DNA from 2 places in the Paenibacillus sp. FSL W8-0919 genome. Region 2 is predicted to be linked to the other one. Evidence: predicted binding sites of a transcription regulator. Region 2 holds the regulator's gene; the other holds the start of a gene.

Region 1 (8,019 bases), 3.0 Mb from region 2:
GATTGAGGGGGTGTAACGGCTATGGCCCGTACCGTCAAAGGAACGCTGACCATTGAAGGTCAAGAGATTCAGATTACCAATCCGGACAAGCCGCTGTGGCCCGAGGTTGGCATTACTAAAGCCATCTATCTGCGAAAGCTCGCGGCGATCTCTCCCTACCTGCTCCGCTATTGCAGAGGCAGGCTGCTGACAACCATCCGTTATCCCCACGGCGTGGACGGAGAATCGTTCTATCAAAAAAATGCGCCCGAGCCGCTCCCGCCCTTTGTCAGTACCTACGTGCACGAGGGCATCAACTATGTCATGCTGAACGGGCTGCCCGAGCTCTTATGGCTGGGCAACCTCGCTGCTTTGGAATTCCATCCTTCGCTCCACCTGGCCGGTGACGTTCTGCCATGCGAATGGATGATCGATCTGGACCCGTCGCTTCCCGAGGAGCCGCGGATCATGGAAGCTACGGCCATCGTCGGCGATGTGCTGCGCTCGCTTGGAATCGCCTCCGTACCGAAAACGTCCGGGGCAACCGGGGTGCAGATCATCGTCCCGATTCCCGAAGGCATTACGTTCGACGAGCTTCGCTCCGTCGGCCAATTCGTCGGTCAATACGTAACGGAGAAACACCCTAAATTGTTTACCATCGAGCGGCTGAAGAAAAACCGCGGCGACAAAATCTATTTCGATTATCTGCAGCATTACAGCGGAAGAACGCTTGCCGCACCTTATACTCCCCGGGCCAGACGCCTCGCAACGGTATCCACGCCGCTCACTTGGGAAGAGGTTCAGCGGGATGTCTCTCCGACGGATTTCCACCTGCTGAACATCGAGCAGCGCCTTAAAGAGAGGGGCGACCTGCTGCAGGCTCTGCCTCCCCAGCCGATCGGAGACATCATCCGGCATCTGAATGCCAAGGGGAAGCCGGCATCAAAACGGAAATGATAGCTGCTCAACCTCCGGCTTCAGATCCTCGGCGGAGACGGGTGCCGCAGGCTGAGGCAGCTTGCGCTGGCGGATGGAATGGTGCGGGGCTGCTTCCCGGCCCCGCTCCTCCCCTTCCTTATAACCTGCACTTCCGGATAGAGCATGCGAGCCTGCCCCTGCAACATGGCCTGAATCAATGCCTTCCGCCAATCGGGAAGTCCTTCTTTCCGTCGCGGGATCGTAGGATCCCGTGGTTGGATTCGATGGGCGACTTGCCGTCCATCCCAGTCCATACTCCGACAAGAGGCGGGCGGCCATCATTTTGAAGCTTCGTATATACTGCTCTTCGGCGTAAGCTCCCGATCTGTACAGCTCCCGATAAGACGGCACGACCTCAGGGAAATGGAGCTTGAGCGTCTCCATATACCATTTCTTAACGTCGCGTGACAGCCTCAAGAGCGAGATCATGGCAAAAGAAGCGCCATGCTCCTTCACCCTGGACAGGAGCTCCCTAAGCCCTTCTTCCCCATCGGTAAGATAGGGCAGGACGGGTGCCGCAAATACGCCTGTCCGTATGCCGGCGGAAGACAGCCTCCAGACGGCCTCCAATCGGCTTGCAGGATGCGGCGATGCCGGCTCAAGCTTGCGGATCAGATCTGCATCCAGCGTATTCAGGCTGATATTGACCGAAACGTCCTCCATCCGGGTCAGGATGTCCATATCGCGCAGCACGAGCGGCGAGCGGGTGGTAATGCTGGTTGAGATGCGATACTTCGCCAGCAGCTTCAAGCATTCCCTCGTGATCTCCGCCTTTCCCTCGATCGGCTGATACGGATCCGTAGCCGTCCCGATTGTCACCTGCCCGATCGATCTCCGCATCGCTTCAATATCATGGCCGAATTTGGCAGCCGTATCGGACAGCTGCTTCGCCAGCGCCTCCGCCGCATTGGTCTTCATGAAAATATGATGCTGGAATTCATCCTCCGCCCCCATCCCGATAAAGGACTGGAAGGCGCGTGCATAGCAGAAGCTGCAGCCATGTCCGCATCCTCTGTACGGATTGATAGACCAGTCAAACGGCATCCGCTCTTCTTTCACCCGATTGAGCGTTTGCTTGGTCGAAATGCTCTCATAAGTCGTTTGCGCCATATCCCCTTCGCCTCCTTGTCGTAACCTGCTCTATTTCCGAAAATGTTATGGTTATATTATAGCAAACATACGTTCTTATTATAAAAGGAATTTACTGGATTTACAAATCGATTATCATGACATCCCACTAGCAATCAGGAAAATAATCCCTTATAATCAATACATAACATATGTTATATATCAAGTGTTATATTTATTGAACAAGGAGCATACCTATGGCACCAAAGCCTAAATTCACCAAACAAGACATCATCCTGGCCGCATTTGACATTGCCCGTGCGGACGGGCTCGATTCCGTCTCCATCCGGAAAGTGGCCGACCGCCTGGGATGCTCGATCGCCCCGATCTACGTTAATTTTGCCGATGCGGAGGAGCTTCTGCAGCGAGTGGTGGAGCACGCGCTTCACGTAGCCAAGCAGATGATTACCGAGCAGCGGACCGGACAGCCGTTTCGGGATATCGGGATGGCCAGTTTGCGCTTCGCCAGGGAATTTCCCCTGCTGTACCGGGATTTAATCATGAAGAACAATCCGTATATGAAGCATAACGAAGAACAGCTTAATGAGGTGGTCGAGCTGATGAAGGAGGATCCCGGCTTAGCGGGATTTTCCGGCGAGGAGCTTCGGGCGCTTTTAATCAAAATGCAGACGTTCCAGACCGGCTTGTCCGTCATGGTCGCCAACGATTTGTTTACAACGAGTGTCAACGAGGAGCAGGTAATGGCCATGATGAATGAGGCGGCCGAGGATTTCATTCGCGCGGCGCGCTTGCGGCAAGCGGAACCAACTTGAACAGCCGCCTCTCCTTCGGCATGATTTCGGAGGATTTGCTAGAAATCCAAGGTTTTGAAAATTCCATGGTTCCGGATTTTGAATTTCCATGGTCAAGCATTTCAATTCTGTGTTTAGGGAGGCATGAAGATGAAGGAAAAGGCGGGCCCATCGCCGCTGGATCAAATGCGATTTGATCGCTGGATGGCGGCAATGACGCGCAGAAGAAATATATTCGGCGCCGTCATGTGCGTCGAGAATCAGGATCGGTCGCTGTCGATCGTCAGCAGCGCCGGGGAAATGAAGCCGGAGACCCCTTTTTTTATCGCCAGCGTAACCAAATTGTACGTCACGGCCGTTCTTCTGCAGCTGCGTTCACGGCAGCTGCTTCGGCTTGATGATCGGATTGGCGAATATTTGCCCGAGGCGATGATCAAGGGCATTCACGTTTACCAGAACGTCGACTATTCCCGGGAGATCACGATCAAGCAATTGATGTCCAACACCTCGGGCATTCCAGATTATTTCTCGGGACGCGTATTCGCCGACTTAATCGCCGGGAAAGACCAGTCCTGGCCGCTAGAGAAGACGCTTGAAGCCGTCAGGCAGCTTCGTCCGAAATTCCCGCCGGGCATGAAGAATAAAGCCCAATACTCCGACACCAATTATCAGCTGTTAGGGAAGCTGATTGAAACGGTAACCGGGCAGCCGATCGAGGCAACATTCAAGGAATGCATCTTCGACAGGCTGAGACTGACCCAGACCTACGTATACAAGGACCCTCTTGATGGAAGACCCGCTTCCTTTTATTACCGGAAAACCCGGCTTCAAATCCCCTTGTACATGTCCTCCATCGCACCCGAAGGCGGCATCGTTTCCACGGCCCGAGAGACCATGACCTTCCTCCGAGCGTTTTTCGACGGCGTTCTATTTCCGCAGACGGATCTGAAGGAGCTCATGGAATGGAAATTTCTATGGGCACCCGGCACTTTCTTCTACGGTTCAGGCATTGTACGTCAGCCATTGTCCCTCTTGAACATGAAAGACGGCTTAATCGGCCATTGGGGCCAATCCGGCGCATTTGCCTTCCACCACCCGGAAACGGGGTTATATTTCACCGGGACGGTAAACCAAGCCATCGGCCAGTCGGCCGCCGTCCACAGAATCGCCCGCATCATACGCCATTACAAGAAGACGAAAAGCCCCACCTAGGCTACAAATCGCAGCGGGAATTCCATCGTGTAGAGATTAGCTTTTGACATCAAAAATAGGGCTCCGCCCGCTTCTTGTACCAGCAAGCAGGTGGAACCCTGAACTATTCAAGCTTGTATAACGTTTAATGAATGGCCTTCTTCTTAAACCGGCCGCCCTTGACATCATGAATATTGCCGACTGCCACGAAGGCCTGCGAATCCCAATCTTCCACAATCGATTTCAGCTTCGCTTCCTCAAGCCGGGTAATGACCACGAAGATCACCTTCTTGCTGTCCCCGGAATAGGCTCCCTCGCCCTCAAGATAAGTAACTCCGCGTCCAAGCCGCTGGGTCAGCGCATCGCCGATTTCTTTATGCTTATCGCTGATAATCCAAACCGATTTGGACTGGTCGATGCCCTCGATCGTAATGTCGATGAGCTTGAATGCCAGATAGTAAGCAATCAACGAGTACATGGCATGATCCCAGCCAAAGATAAAGCCTGCGCTGCCGAGAATGAATACGTTGATGAACATCACGATTTCCCCGACCGAGAACGGCGTTCTCTTGGTAATTAAGATCGCTACAATTTCCGTACCGTCCATCGATCCTCCCGATCGAATGACCAGACCGACGCCCACGCCAAGGAGTATTCCGCCAAAGACGGCAGCAAGCAGCGGATCGATCGTAATCGGAGCGACAGGATGAAGAAAATAGGTTCCGATCGACATGACCAGTACGGCGTACAACGTGGATAAAGCGAAGGTTTTACCGATCTGTTTATAACCCATAAACAGAAACGGAAGGTTGAATAAAGTCAGGAATATCCCGAGCGGGACATCGGTTATATGGGACACCATAATCGAGATGCCGGTAATTCCCCCGTCAATGATCTTGTTCGGCACCAGAAAAATCTCCAGTCCCACCGCCATCAGCATTGCACCGAAAGTTAAGAACACCAGACGACGGAGAAGCTTTAAAGCAATTGATCCGCTCTTCGGATTCTCCGGCTTCTGCTGGTCCGCTTTCAGCGGCGGCACGGACTGCGGTTCCGGCTGTGTGTGCGGCTGTACAGAAATCTTCACATCATTTGACATAAATCTCCCCCGTTCATTATGAACCTCAGCTACTGTATATTTATTAGCGGCACTCCTATAAATATTCTATCATATTAATGAAAGCCGCTACTACCATTTTCAAAGATCAACCTCTATATGCATGTCATTCCATCATTAGCTGACTTTAATGCTGCCTATAATGGAGGCTATAACAACGGGGACAGCATCCGGCACAAGATTTCGGCTGCCTTCTGCCATCTACCCCTCGCATGGAATGTCTCCAGTTCGATGGCTCTGCTGTGGTTCAGGTCCTCCTTGAAATCCGATACCAGCCGATGGATCGGCTGCTCGTCGAACATCACAGCCGTCAGCTCGAAGTTGCAGAAGAAGCTCCGCATATCCATATTTGCCGTGCCTACGGAGGCAAGGAGCTCGTCAACGATCAGCACCTTGGCATGGATAAACCCTTTTTCATACTCATAAAAGGACACTCCGGCCGCCAGCAGCTCCTCCACGTACGACAGCGACGCCAGCTTGACGAGCCGCGAATCCGCATGATCCGGAATAATAATCCTCACGTCGACGCCGCTTACCGCCGCCGTCTTCAACGCTTCGTACAGCCCTTCATCCGGAATGAAGTACGGCGATGTAATCCAAATGCGCTCCTTGGCAACCGATATGGCCCCAAAGCACATCTCATGAATGGCATTCCAGCTCGTATCCGGACCGCTGCTCAAGATCTGCACCTGCTCCTTCCCGGTACAGTGGTGCTCTGGATACAGGCTCGGATTCGAGATCGCTTCGCCGGATGCCAGCTTCCAGTCGTGCAGGAATACGCTCTGCAGAAAATAGACCGCATCTCCCTCTACTTGCAGATGGGTGTCCCTCCAGTAGCCCATGTCCGGATATTCCCCGAGATAATCATCCCCGACGTTGATGCCGCCGAGGAATCCGACGGTACCGTCCACCACGACGATCTTCCGGTGGTTTCTGTAATTGATTCTGCGGCTGAACATGGATACCATGGCAGGCAGGAAGAAATAGAACTGAACCCCGGATTCTTTAAACCGCCGTATGAACGCTTTCTTCAATTTATAGCTCCCCAGCCCGTCGCATACAAGACGCACCTTGACCCCTTCCTTGGCTTTGCGGATCATCACATCCTGAAACTTCGTACCGATCCGGTCATTTCTGAAAATATAAAACTCTACATGAATATGATCCTTGGCCTCCTCCATCGCTTTGAGCATCGCATCATAGGTCTCCTTGCCATCGGTTAAGACACGGGTCTCGTTGCAGCCGGTGATGGGACTTTCGGATAAATGCTTTAACAGATTAAACAGACGATCATGATGATGGAAGCCGGGATTGTTCATATCCTCCTTGCGCAGGACGACAGCCGCCCGGTCCCAGAAATGCTCCTTCATCTCCCGAAACAGCCGGGAACCTTTTTGGCGAATCTTAAGCCGCTTCTGATAATCCTGTGCAACGAAAAAATAGATCACGAATCCCAGCAGCGGGAGACAGAACAGAATAAACATCCATGCAACCGTCTTGGAAGGATTGCGGAATTCAAGCAGCAGCACCGCTGCCATTTGCAAAATAAACACAATGAGAACAAGCAGAAGCCACACCATACGGCAGCCTCCTAACGGAAATAATAGTGGTCTTTTCTTTTAAACAGACATTGCTGGTCTAGGCGTCTCAGCTATCGTGGATAAGTAGCGTAAATAAAGACAGATAACTACAGCTTTGACCAATTAATTATGTATTTATTCAATTACCCAATGTCACACCTGCTTGAATAATATACGTTTACATCTCATTTTTGACATGTTTTTCGAAAGAGTAGAATACATAGAAGATAAGGAGCTGGCCAAGTCTTGCGGAGGATGCTATACCCACTAAACATGAATGGAGGGGAGATGCCATGAAAACCGCGCACCGTAACCAACGCTTAACCCTGCTGGTGCTCCGGGATGCCCAGCATTCCGTCAAGCAGTTTCATTTGTCCAAGCCTCTCATGATCGCGGTGCCAGCAGCCGCGGTATTGTCGATCGCCGGACTGATCGTGTCGCTGCAGATCCAATCGGCTCAGACCATTTCGACTCTGGAGCAGCAGTTGACGCTCAAGAGCCTCGAAGCCTTGAAGATGGAAGTGACCGTCAGCGACAAAGATGAAGCCATCGAGCGCTTGAACAAAGCCATCATCCAGCTGTCGGGCGAGGCTGAAGAAACGAAGGCGCAGATGGAACGCGTTCAGCAGCTGGAGCAGCAGCTCCAGCAATTCATCGAGAAGCACGGGTCTTTATCAGGCACGCCGACATCCTCGATGTCCGATGACGCGCAGCTGCATGTCGGCGGAGAATACATTGCCGTGCATGAGAACGAAATGCTGGATATGGCGAGCGACATTCGGGATGATTTCGAGGAAATCCAGCAGCTGCTATCCCAGCTGGAGCGCCATATTCCGCGAACGCTGGACCAAGCCCAGGAAACCCAGGAGCGGCGGGAAGGCCTTCCTTCGCTGTGGCCGACTGACTCACGGAGGCTGACCTCGAGCTTCGGCTACCGCAGCGATCCGTTCACCGGCCGGTCCGCCTATCATGCCGGTATCGATATTGCCGGCAAAATCGGCGACCCGATCTATGCGGCAGGAAGCGGGCAGGTTACCGCGGCAGAGCGCAGCGGCGCACGTGGGCTGTACATCGTGATTAAGCACCCTAACGGCCTTGAGACCTGGTATATGCACCTGAACAAGCTGAGCGTTTCGGTCGGAGACCAGGTTGCCCAGGGCGAGATCATCGGCCAGCTGGGATCTTCAGGTCGCAGCACAGGGCCCCATTTGCATTTTCAGGTTGTCAAAAACGACGAGACCGTCGATCCTATGCGTTATGTGCAATAATCCAGAAATTTAATTGATTGGTAAGG
Region 2 (8,019 bases):
AAGGCTCGCCCGATTTTGACGGGGAGCGCGAGTACAGGCTTGATCTCCGGGAGAGAGCCCTTATTCTGGAATGATGTGCAATATATAATGAGCATCCTTCGGGGTGCTTTTTTTAATAACTTTTTTAAACCCGGTTAGCTTTTAGTGCAGATTCCCATGGATATTCAAACTAGAGAACAAAACCCGCATGTGAAACATGCGGTTGATTAAAACGACTAAGAAAATATCGGGATTTGTAACTTTTTTCCTGATCAAAAATCATTGACTCCTTGGATTAGTGTAAGTAAAATCGTATAGTATACAAAGTATATTGAATTAGTCGGATTAATAGATAAGGGGGCATCGAATTTGGCACAAATGATTATCACAGGGTTATTATGCGGTGCTTTACTCGGATTTGTTATGCAGCGGGGTCGCTTTTGTCTGACAGGTGGATTCCGGGACATGTATCTTACAAAAGATAACCGGATGTTCTACGCCTTGCTGATCGCGATCAGCGTACAGAGTATCGGCGTATTCGCATTGATCCAGATGGGACTTATTCAGTTCCAAGCCGGCGAGTTTAACTGGCTGGCTACGATCCTTGGTTCTTTCATATTTGGAATCGGCATTATATTGGCCGGCGGCTGTGCGACAGGAACATGGTATCGGGCAGGGGAAGGGCTTATTGGAAGCTGGATCGCTCTTTTCGGGTACATGGGGATGAGCGCTGTTATGAAATCCGGGGCCCTGTCGCCGGTGAACAACAGCCTCAAAGGAATTTCAACACCAACGAACTCCATTCCGGCCACGTTCGGTTTATCGGTATGGCCATTTATCGCTTTACTTGCTCTGATTACTATTTTTCTTGTCGTCAAGCAGCTGCGCAAGCCAAAAGTGTTTATTCCGTCGCTGCCGCCGAAGCGTAAAGGCCTTAACCATCTATTGTTCGAGAAACGATGGCATCCGTTCGTCACCGCGATTCTCGTCGGATTGGTTGCGCTGTTGGCATGGCCGCTCAGCGAAGCGACAGGCAGAATGTCGGGGCTAGGAATTACCACGCCTTCCGCTAACATTCTTCAGTATCTGGTAACCGGAGATGGCGATAAATATTTGAATTGGGGCGTGTTCCTTGTACTGGGGATATTCCTCGGCTCGTTCATCGCAGCCAAAGGAAGCCGCGAGTTTCGCTTTCGGGCTCCTGATGCCAAGACGGCCGTATCCAGTTTTTCCGGCGGCATTTTGATGGGCTTCGGGGCAAGCTGGGCAGGCGGCTGCTCTATTGGAAACGGTCTGGTCATGACGGCGATGATGACATGGCAAGGATGGGTTTCATTATTCTTCATGATTTTAGGTACGTGGGCAGCTTCTTATTTTGTATATGTGCGACCACGTGCCAGCGCCAAGAAGAAGGCGGCAGTTTATCAAACGACAACGGCTTAGGAGGTTATATTAATGAAACAAAAATTAGCTGTACTTGGAATGGTATGTCCTTTTCCTTTGATAGAAGCGAAAGAAGCGATGGAATCTCTAAAAAGCGGCGACGAACTGGAGATTGATTTTGACTGCACGCAGGCAACGGAAAGCATTCCGCGTTGGGCTGCTGAAGCGGGCCACAAAATTACTAATTTCGTTCAGCTTACGGATGCATCCTGGTCGATTACGGTTCAGAAGAAGTAACGGATCATACTAGGTCGTGACTGAAGTTATCAACGGATAAAAAAATATATATCAAAATGGCCGGTCATTTGTTTGATCGGCCATCCCTATATCAGCCCAACTTGCTAATTTCCTTTCGTCAACGTGGAAATCTCCGCCCGAATAATAAAGCCCGCTCATCCTCTTGTTGAAAGAGGGAGCGGGCTTCTAATGTGTAGATTTTATGCTAGTGAACATCGCGGAACAATCCAATGACTTTGCCGAGGATCGTCACATGATTAAGTCGCAGCGGCTCATAACTAGGGTTCTCCGGCTGCAGCCGGATATGGTCCTTCTCCTTGTAAAAGGTCTTCACCGTTGCTTCGTCCTCTTCGGTCATGGCCACCACAATATCGCCGTTATCGGCGGTCTGCTGTTGACGTACGATCACATAATCGCCGCTGTGGATGCCTGCTTCGATCATACTGTCACCGACGACGGACAACATAAACACCTTGTCGTCCCCGACATAGTGCTGCGGCAGAGGGAAGTAATCTTCGATGTTCTCGGTCGCCGTGATCGGAACACCTGCTGTAACTTTGCCGACCACGGGAACCCGGGCGATGGTGTGGGTAAACAGGTTGCTGCTCTCGGATTCTTCCTGGCCAAGCAGCTCAATGGCTCTTGGCTTCGTAGGGTCGCGGCGGATCAAGCCTTTCTTCTCCAGGCGGTCAAGATGGCCGTGGACCGTTGAACTGGAAGCTAGTCCGACAGCCTCGCCGATTTCCCGGACAGAAGGCGGATAGCCTTTGCTACGAACTTCGTTTCGGATAAACTCTAAGATCGCCAGCTGGCGGCTGGATATTTTCGACATGCCGTATCAACCCCATTTAGTAACGTTTGGGAAAATTATAACATAGAACTGCCGTTCGTACAAACATAAGTTCTAAAATTATTGGAACAAATGTTCGATTGGGTATTGAAACAAACAGGTGTTCGTGTTATTATCGATTTGTAGTTAAGAGAACACTTGTTTGGGGGATGATATTTCATGTTGAAATATAGTACATACCGCAGCATTTATGAGAACATACCGACAGAGACGGATTCCGACTCCGAAGCCTGGATCCATCAGATAAAGTCAAAGATCGTTTCACTTCCATTAACGAAACTGCTGATCATTCTGCTCATCGTTGTATTCGGTTGGACAGGCGCATATTCCGTGTTCGCAGGAGGAACGGAAGAACCCACCGGAGAGAAGCTAGTTATTGTTCAATCGGGTGACTCCTTGTGGAAGATCGCTTCCGTTCATAAGCCAGAGAATGTGGACATACGGGTATATATCGATACCATTCGCAGAAATAACGGGCTGAAGGGTCCGGATATTCAGGCAGGCGACGTATTGTCATTGCCGGTATGGTAAGCGTCCATGCAGGTAACGGCACTCTTAGTCGTTCGGTTTAGATCTTAATATATAGTAGGAAGTGAAATTCGCCATTTCACAGATCGATGAGGTCGTATTTGAAATCTACTATATAATGATTGAATTTGTCGCACTCTTTATGATATAGATCATGACATTCATTCCTTAATATGTTTATATTCGCTGAATGCAAGAGCTTGCAAGGGTGGTCGCCTTGACAAGCTCTTTTTCACATGGTTAAGTTATAATGATATTTGAAATGGAGGAGAAACCATGGACATCGATACTTTGGTAGAACGCATCAATCTATTGGCACGTAAGCAGAAAAGCGAGGGTTTGACCGAAGAGGAAATGAAGGAACGCGCAGAGCTTCGGGAAATCTACCTTAACAATATCCGCAGAAACTTCAGACAGCAGCTGGAATCGATCGAGTGGGTCGATGAGAACGAGCAAAAAGGCGGCCCCCGTCTGAAGCACTAGGTTTTGTCGATACATCCTGAAGGACTCATTAGGGCTTCAAATGATGTTTTATTATCAAGCCGGGATGCTGCATGAACGAAGCACTGCTGCTTCCCGGATATAAATGAGTTGAGTTTAAGAAAACGATGCAGGCAAGGGAGTATATTGCCATAACATCCATTCATTTATTCAACTTTTATAGATAGCACAGGCGATATCAGATTTGGGAGGAACGATATGTCAAGATCTTGGGAACGAAAAGTCAGCAAAAATATGCAACAACTGAACAAAAAACGGAAGAAGCAGGGAATGTCCACCTATCAGGGATCTGCCATTTCCGATACAATGGACGTGTTTAAGGGACGGAAATATGTGCTGCCGATCGTATTGCTTGCCCTTGCGGCTCTTTATGCGCTTCTCGGCTCCGCGGCAGCTAAAGCGACGGGCGATAGCAATGGGGTCCTGAACTGGGTCGGTGTCGGCTTGTACATTCTGCTTGCATTGATGATTTTCCTGCGCAAGCCTTATCTGAAGATCGAACGCGCATCCGTGTCCACCATGAAGTTTAATCGGGAGCGAAGATTGGCCGCTTCGGAGATCGAGAAGATTAAAATTGCTTCTGGCTCTGTCGTCATACAAGGCAAGGGGAAAGCAGGCAACTGGGTGTTTTCGCGTATGATCAATTTGTACGACACTCAGGCGATGGGAGAACGGCTTGAAGAGTTCGCGAAGGCCCATCATATTCCGGTAGAACATCATTAATATATATAGCGCCTAAACGAACAAAGGGAGAGGGAGAACATGCCGATTACTGCCGTATTGTTTGACTTGGATGATACGTTGTTGTGGGATGAACGAAGTGTGGAAGAAGCTTTTGAAGTGACAGCCGAAGCAGGTGCCGCTGCAGCTGGGGTTGATGCCAAGGAGTTGCTGAATGCGGTACGGGAAGAAGCAAGATCGCTGTACGCATCCTATGACACCTTTGCATTTACCCAGATGATCGGGATCAATCCATTCGAAGGGCTGTGGGCGAATTTTACGGCTGGGTCGCAGCCGGAATTCCGGAAATTGCAGGAGCTCGCACCGATGTATCGGAAGGAATCCTGGCGTCGCGGTCTTGCTCGTGTTGGCGTTGAGAATGAAAGCCTTGCCGAAACGCTGGCGGAGCGGTTTGCGTCAGAGCGCAGATCCAGACCCTATGTGTATGAAGAAACATTCGACGTGCTGAAGGAGCTGCAAGGAAAGGTGCAGCTGCTGCTGCTCACAAACGGCAGCCCTGATCTTCAGCAGGAAAAGCTTGATGGTGTTCCCGAGCTGGTTCCTTATTTCGATCACATTGTCATTTCAGGCGACTTCGGCAAAGGCAAGCCGGATGTGTCGATCTTCCAGCATGCGCTTGAACTGCTTGGCGCGAAGCCTGGAGAGGCTGTCATGGTCGGCGATAAGCTGACGACGGATATCAAGGGAGGCAATGCGGCCGGACTGCATACCGTTTGGATTAATCGGGTAGATCGGCCCAAGGATCCGGCCATTGTTCCGGAATTTGAGATTAAGCATCTGTCCGAGCTACACGCCATCCTGGCTGCGCTTTAAAAACGAAAATGTCAATCGATACGTCCGAAGAAGCAAATCGTTAGTGACGAGTACATATGGCACAGCCTGGACGCGGTAATCGCGAATCCGGGCTGTTTTTCTATCGAGATCTTGTCATCACGACCCGTTAAATCCCTGTGAGAAACGTCACACAATTGTAAGCTTCGTGAGATCGAAAAAAAAGGTTCTTGGGATATAATGATGGTGAGCAGATTCTGTAAGATCCGGACCATGGCGTGCAGCATACATAGGCACGATATTGTAAAGAGGTGTAGTGCATGACAAGAAGAAAGATAGCATTGATCGCGGCGATGGTATTGATGGCAGTCGCCCTTGCAGCATGTAACGAAAGTAAGGCCGATATTGATGAAGACACGCTCGCCGAGCCGATTATCGTCGATCTGACGATAAACCCGGAAACGGTTGCAGCAGGGGAGAAGGTTTTTATTGAGGCGAAGGTCACGCAGGCCGGTCAGCCTGTGGAAGACGCGGATTCGGTTGAGATCGAAGTCACCCAGGAAGGCGGAGGCTTGTCGGCAACGGTGCCGATCGAGCATGACCAGGGAGGAATATACAAGCTGGAGAAAACCTTCGACCAGCCTGGGACCTACCGCATCATATCTCATGTAACCGCGAGAGGACAGCATTCCATGCCGCTTAAGGAGCTAACGGTAACGGAATAAACGATCGGAACATTTCAAAAAGGCAGCACCGGTACGCCGTTTTCGGGTCCGTGGGCTGCCTTTTCGTATGGAAGCATTAAAAAGCGTTCATCCATCAAGCGCTGTCGATTATTGGAATTGCGGATCCGCCACCGGTGTAGCAATCCAGCCATTCTCTTCAATAAAGAGACGTACGGCCACAATTTGCTTGTTGTCCATCAGCGTGAAGAAGTGAGGCGTATTTTCCGGAACGGAAATGACATCGCCCGGCTCAAGCTCCACATTGAAATAACCTACGTCCTCGGAGCCTTTGATAATGAAAATACCTTTACCGCCTACAATCGCCCGGATTTCATCCTCGGAGTGCGTGTGTACCTCTTCGAATTTTTGGAGCAGATCCTCAAGATTCGGAGTGGATTCGGAGAGCGTGATGATATCCCAAATTTTGTAGCCGCGTCTAGCAGCCAGGTCACGAATTTCAGGATCGAATGCGTCGAGAATACGCTGCTTATCCTCATCGCTTAGCTGAAATTTCTCTTGAAGATCAGCCGGGAACTTATCCATATTCCAATGCTCGTACAGCACTTCTTGTTTTTTCAGGAATTCACGAACATTTTCTTCCCCGCTAATGCGTTCGTTCGTATTACGAATCACGATTTCTGCCATAGGTCTAACCCTCTTTCTCCAGTTGGTTTAATATGTATTATAGACGCGTCACCGCGTTTTGTCATCTGTAAATCATGAATAATACGCGCTGTGGCGCATATTTCGCCTTTTCTATTGAAAAGGATTCTGATACACTAAGATTTAACGTTTTCCGGGGAGGTTTATGAGTTGAACAAGCCTAGCTTACAGGAAGTACTGAAAGAACGAATATTAATCCTTGACGGTGCCATGGGTACGATGATCCAGCGAGAGGACCTCACGGCTGACGATTTCGGCGGCGCCGAACTGGAAGGATGCAATGAAACACTCGTCATTTACCGGCCGGATGTCATCCAGAACATTCATGAGCAGTATCTGGCTGCAGGTGCCGATTTGATCGAAACCAATACCTTTGGCGCAACGTCGGTTGTGCTGGCGGAATACGATATACCTCAGCTTGCCCGGGAAATCAACTTGGAGGCTGCACGGCTGGCTCGGGCCGCTGCCGATAAATATTCGACGCCCGAGCAGCCGCGTTATGTTGTCGGGGCAATGGGACCTACGACAAAGACGCTGTCCGTAACGGGAGGCGTAACCTTCGCGGAGCTGATCGCAAGCTATGAAGAGCAAGCGATTGCGTTAATCGAGGGCAAGGTGGATGCCCTTCTCCTGGAAACATCGCAGGATACGCTTAATGTGAAGGCAGGCAGCATTGGAATTCGCCAAGCTTTTGAGAAGACGGGCATTACGCTGCCGATCATGATTTCCGGAACGATTGAGCCGATGGGCACCACGCTCGCCGGACAGAATATAGAAGCTTTCTATATATCACTTGAGCACTTAAATCCGATCTCGATCGGTTTGAACTGCGCGACAGGACCGGAGTTCATGCGGGACCATATCCGTTCCCTGTCCGAAATGTCCCGCAGCGCCATCAGCTGCTACCCGAATGCCGGTTTACCGGATGAGAATGGCCAGTATCACGAATCCCCTGAGTCGCTGGCACAAAAAATGGCCGCATTTGCGGAAAAGGGATGGCTGAACATCGCCGGAGGCTGCTGCGGAACGACGCCGGAGCATATTAGCGCGCTTAAAGACGCCATGAGCCGGTTTAACCCGCGCCCGCTGACGGGGACGCATCTGCCGGCGTTGTCGGGCATTGAGCCGGTGTACATTGAGCAGGACAACCGTCCTTATATGGTGGGCGAGCGCACTAACGTGCTGGGCTCCCGCAAATTCAAGCGCTTGATCGTGGAAGGGAAATACGAAGAGGCTTCCGAAATAGCAAGGGCGCAGGTTAAGAACGGTGCGCATATTATCGATATTTGCGTGCAGGATCCCGACCGCGAGGAAGCGGAGGATATGGTTAAATTTTTGGAACTGGTCGCCAAAAAGGTCAAGGTTCCACTCATGATCGATACGACGGATCCGGCGGTCATTGATATCGCGCTGCAATATTCTCAGGGCAAGGCGATTATTAACTCCATTAACCTTGAAGATGGTGAAGAAAAATTCGAAAAGGTCATTCCACTGGTCCATAAATACGGAGCCGCGGTCGTTGTTGGAACGATCGATGAGAAGGGTCAAGCGATTACCCGCGAGGACAAGCTGAAGGTTGCG

Evidence for each region. Region 2 encodes LexA, which represses DNA repair genes until DNA is damaged. Its sites were predicted from a motif close to CGAACATATGTTCG; they were not measured.
Region 1: NST44_RS10600 (SPL family radical SAM protein) is a predicted target of LexA. The motif match lies at 2,130-2,143, and genes of this name have one in related genera.

The regions. Positions count from the first base shown of each region.
Region 1 is NZ_JBBOPV010000001.1:2,382,859-2,390,877, reverse strand. It holds gene NST44_RS10610 (ATP-dependent DNA ligase) at 1-16, shown strand, start outside; gene ligD (non-homologous end-joining DNA ligase) at 22-936, shown strand; gene NST44_RS10600 (SPL family radical SAM protein) at 922-2,067, opposite strand; gene NST44_RS10595 (TetR/AcrR family transcriptional regulator) at 2,283-2,858, shown strand; gene NST44_RS10590 (serine hydrolase domain-containing protein) at 2,988-4,049, shown strand; gene NST44_RS10585 (YitT family protein) at 4,174-5,127, opposite strand; gene cls (cardiolipin synthase) at 5,295-6,725, opposite strand; gene NST44_RS10575 (M23 family metallopeptidase) at 7,019-7,993, shown strand.
Region 2 is NZ_JBBOPV010000001.1:5,336,913-5,344,931, reverse strand. It holds gene NST44_RS24175 (hypothetical protein) at 1-74, shown strand, start outside; gene NST44_RS24170 (YeeE/YedE family protein) at 358-1,422, shown strand; gene NST44_RS24165 (sulfurtransferase TusA family protein) at 1,435-1,659, shown strand; gene lexA (transcriptional repressor LexA) at 1,865-2,491, opposite strand; gene NST44_RS24155 (LysM peptidoglycan-binding domain-containing protein) at 2,669-3,040, shown strand; gene NST44_RS24150 (DUF896 domain-containing protein) at 3,314-3,520, shown strand; gene NST44_RS24145 (hypothetical protein) at 3,737-4,261, shown strand; gene NST44_RS24140 (HAD family hydrolase) at 4,301-5,092, shown strand; gene NST44_RS24135 (FixH family protein) at 5,371-5,775, shown strand; gene NST44_RS24130 (cupin domain-containing protein) at 5,884-6,420, opposite strand; gene metH (methionine synthase) at 6,589-8,019, shown strand, end outside.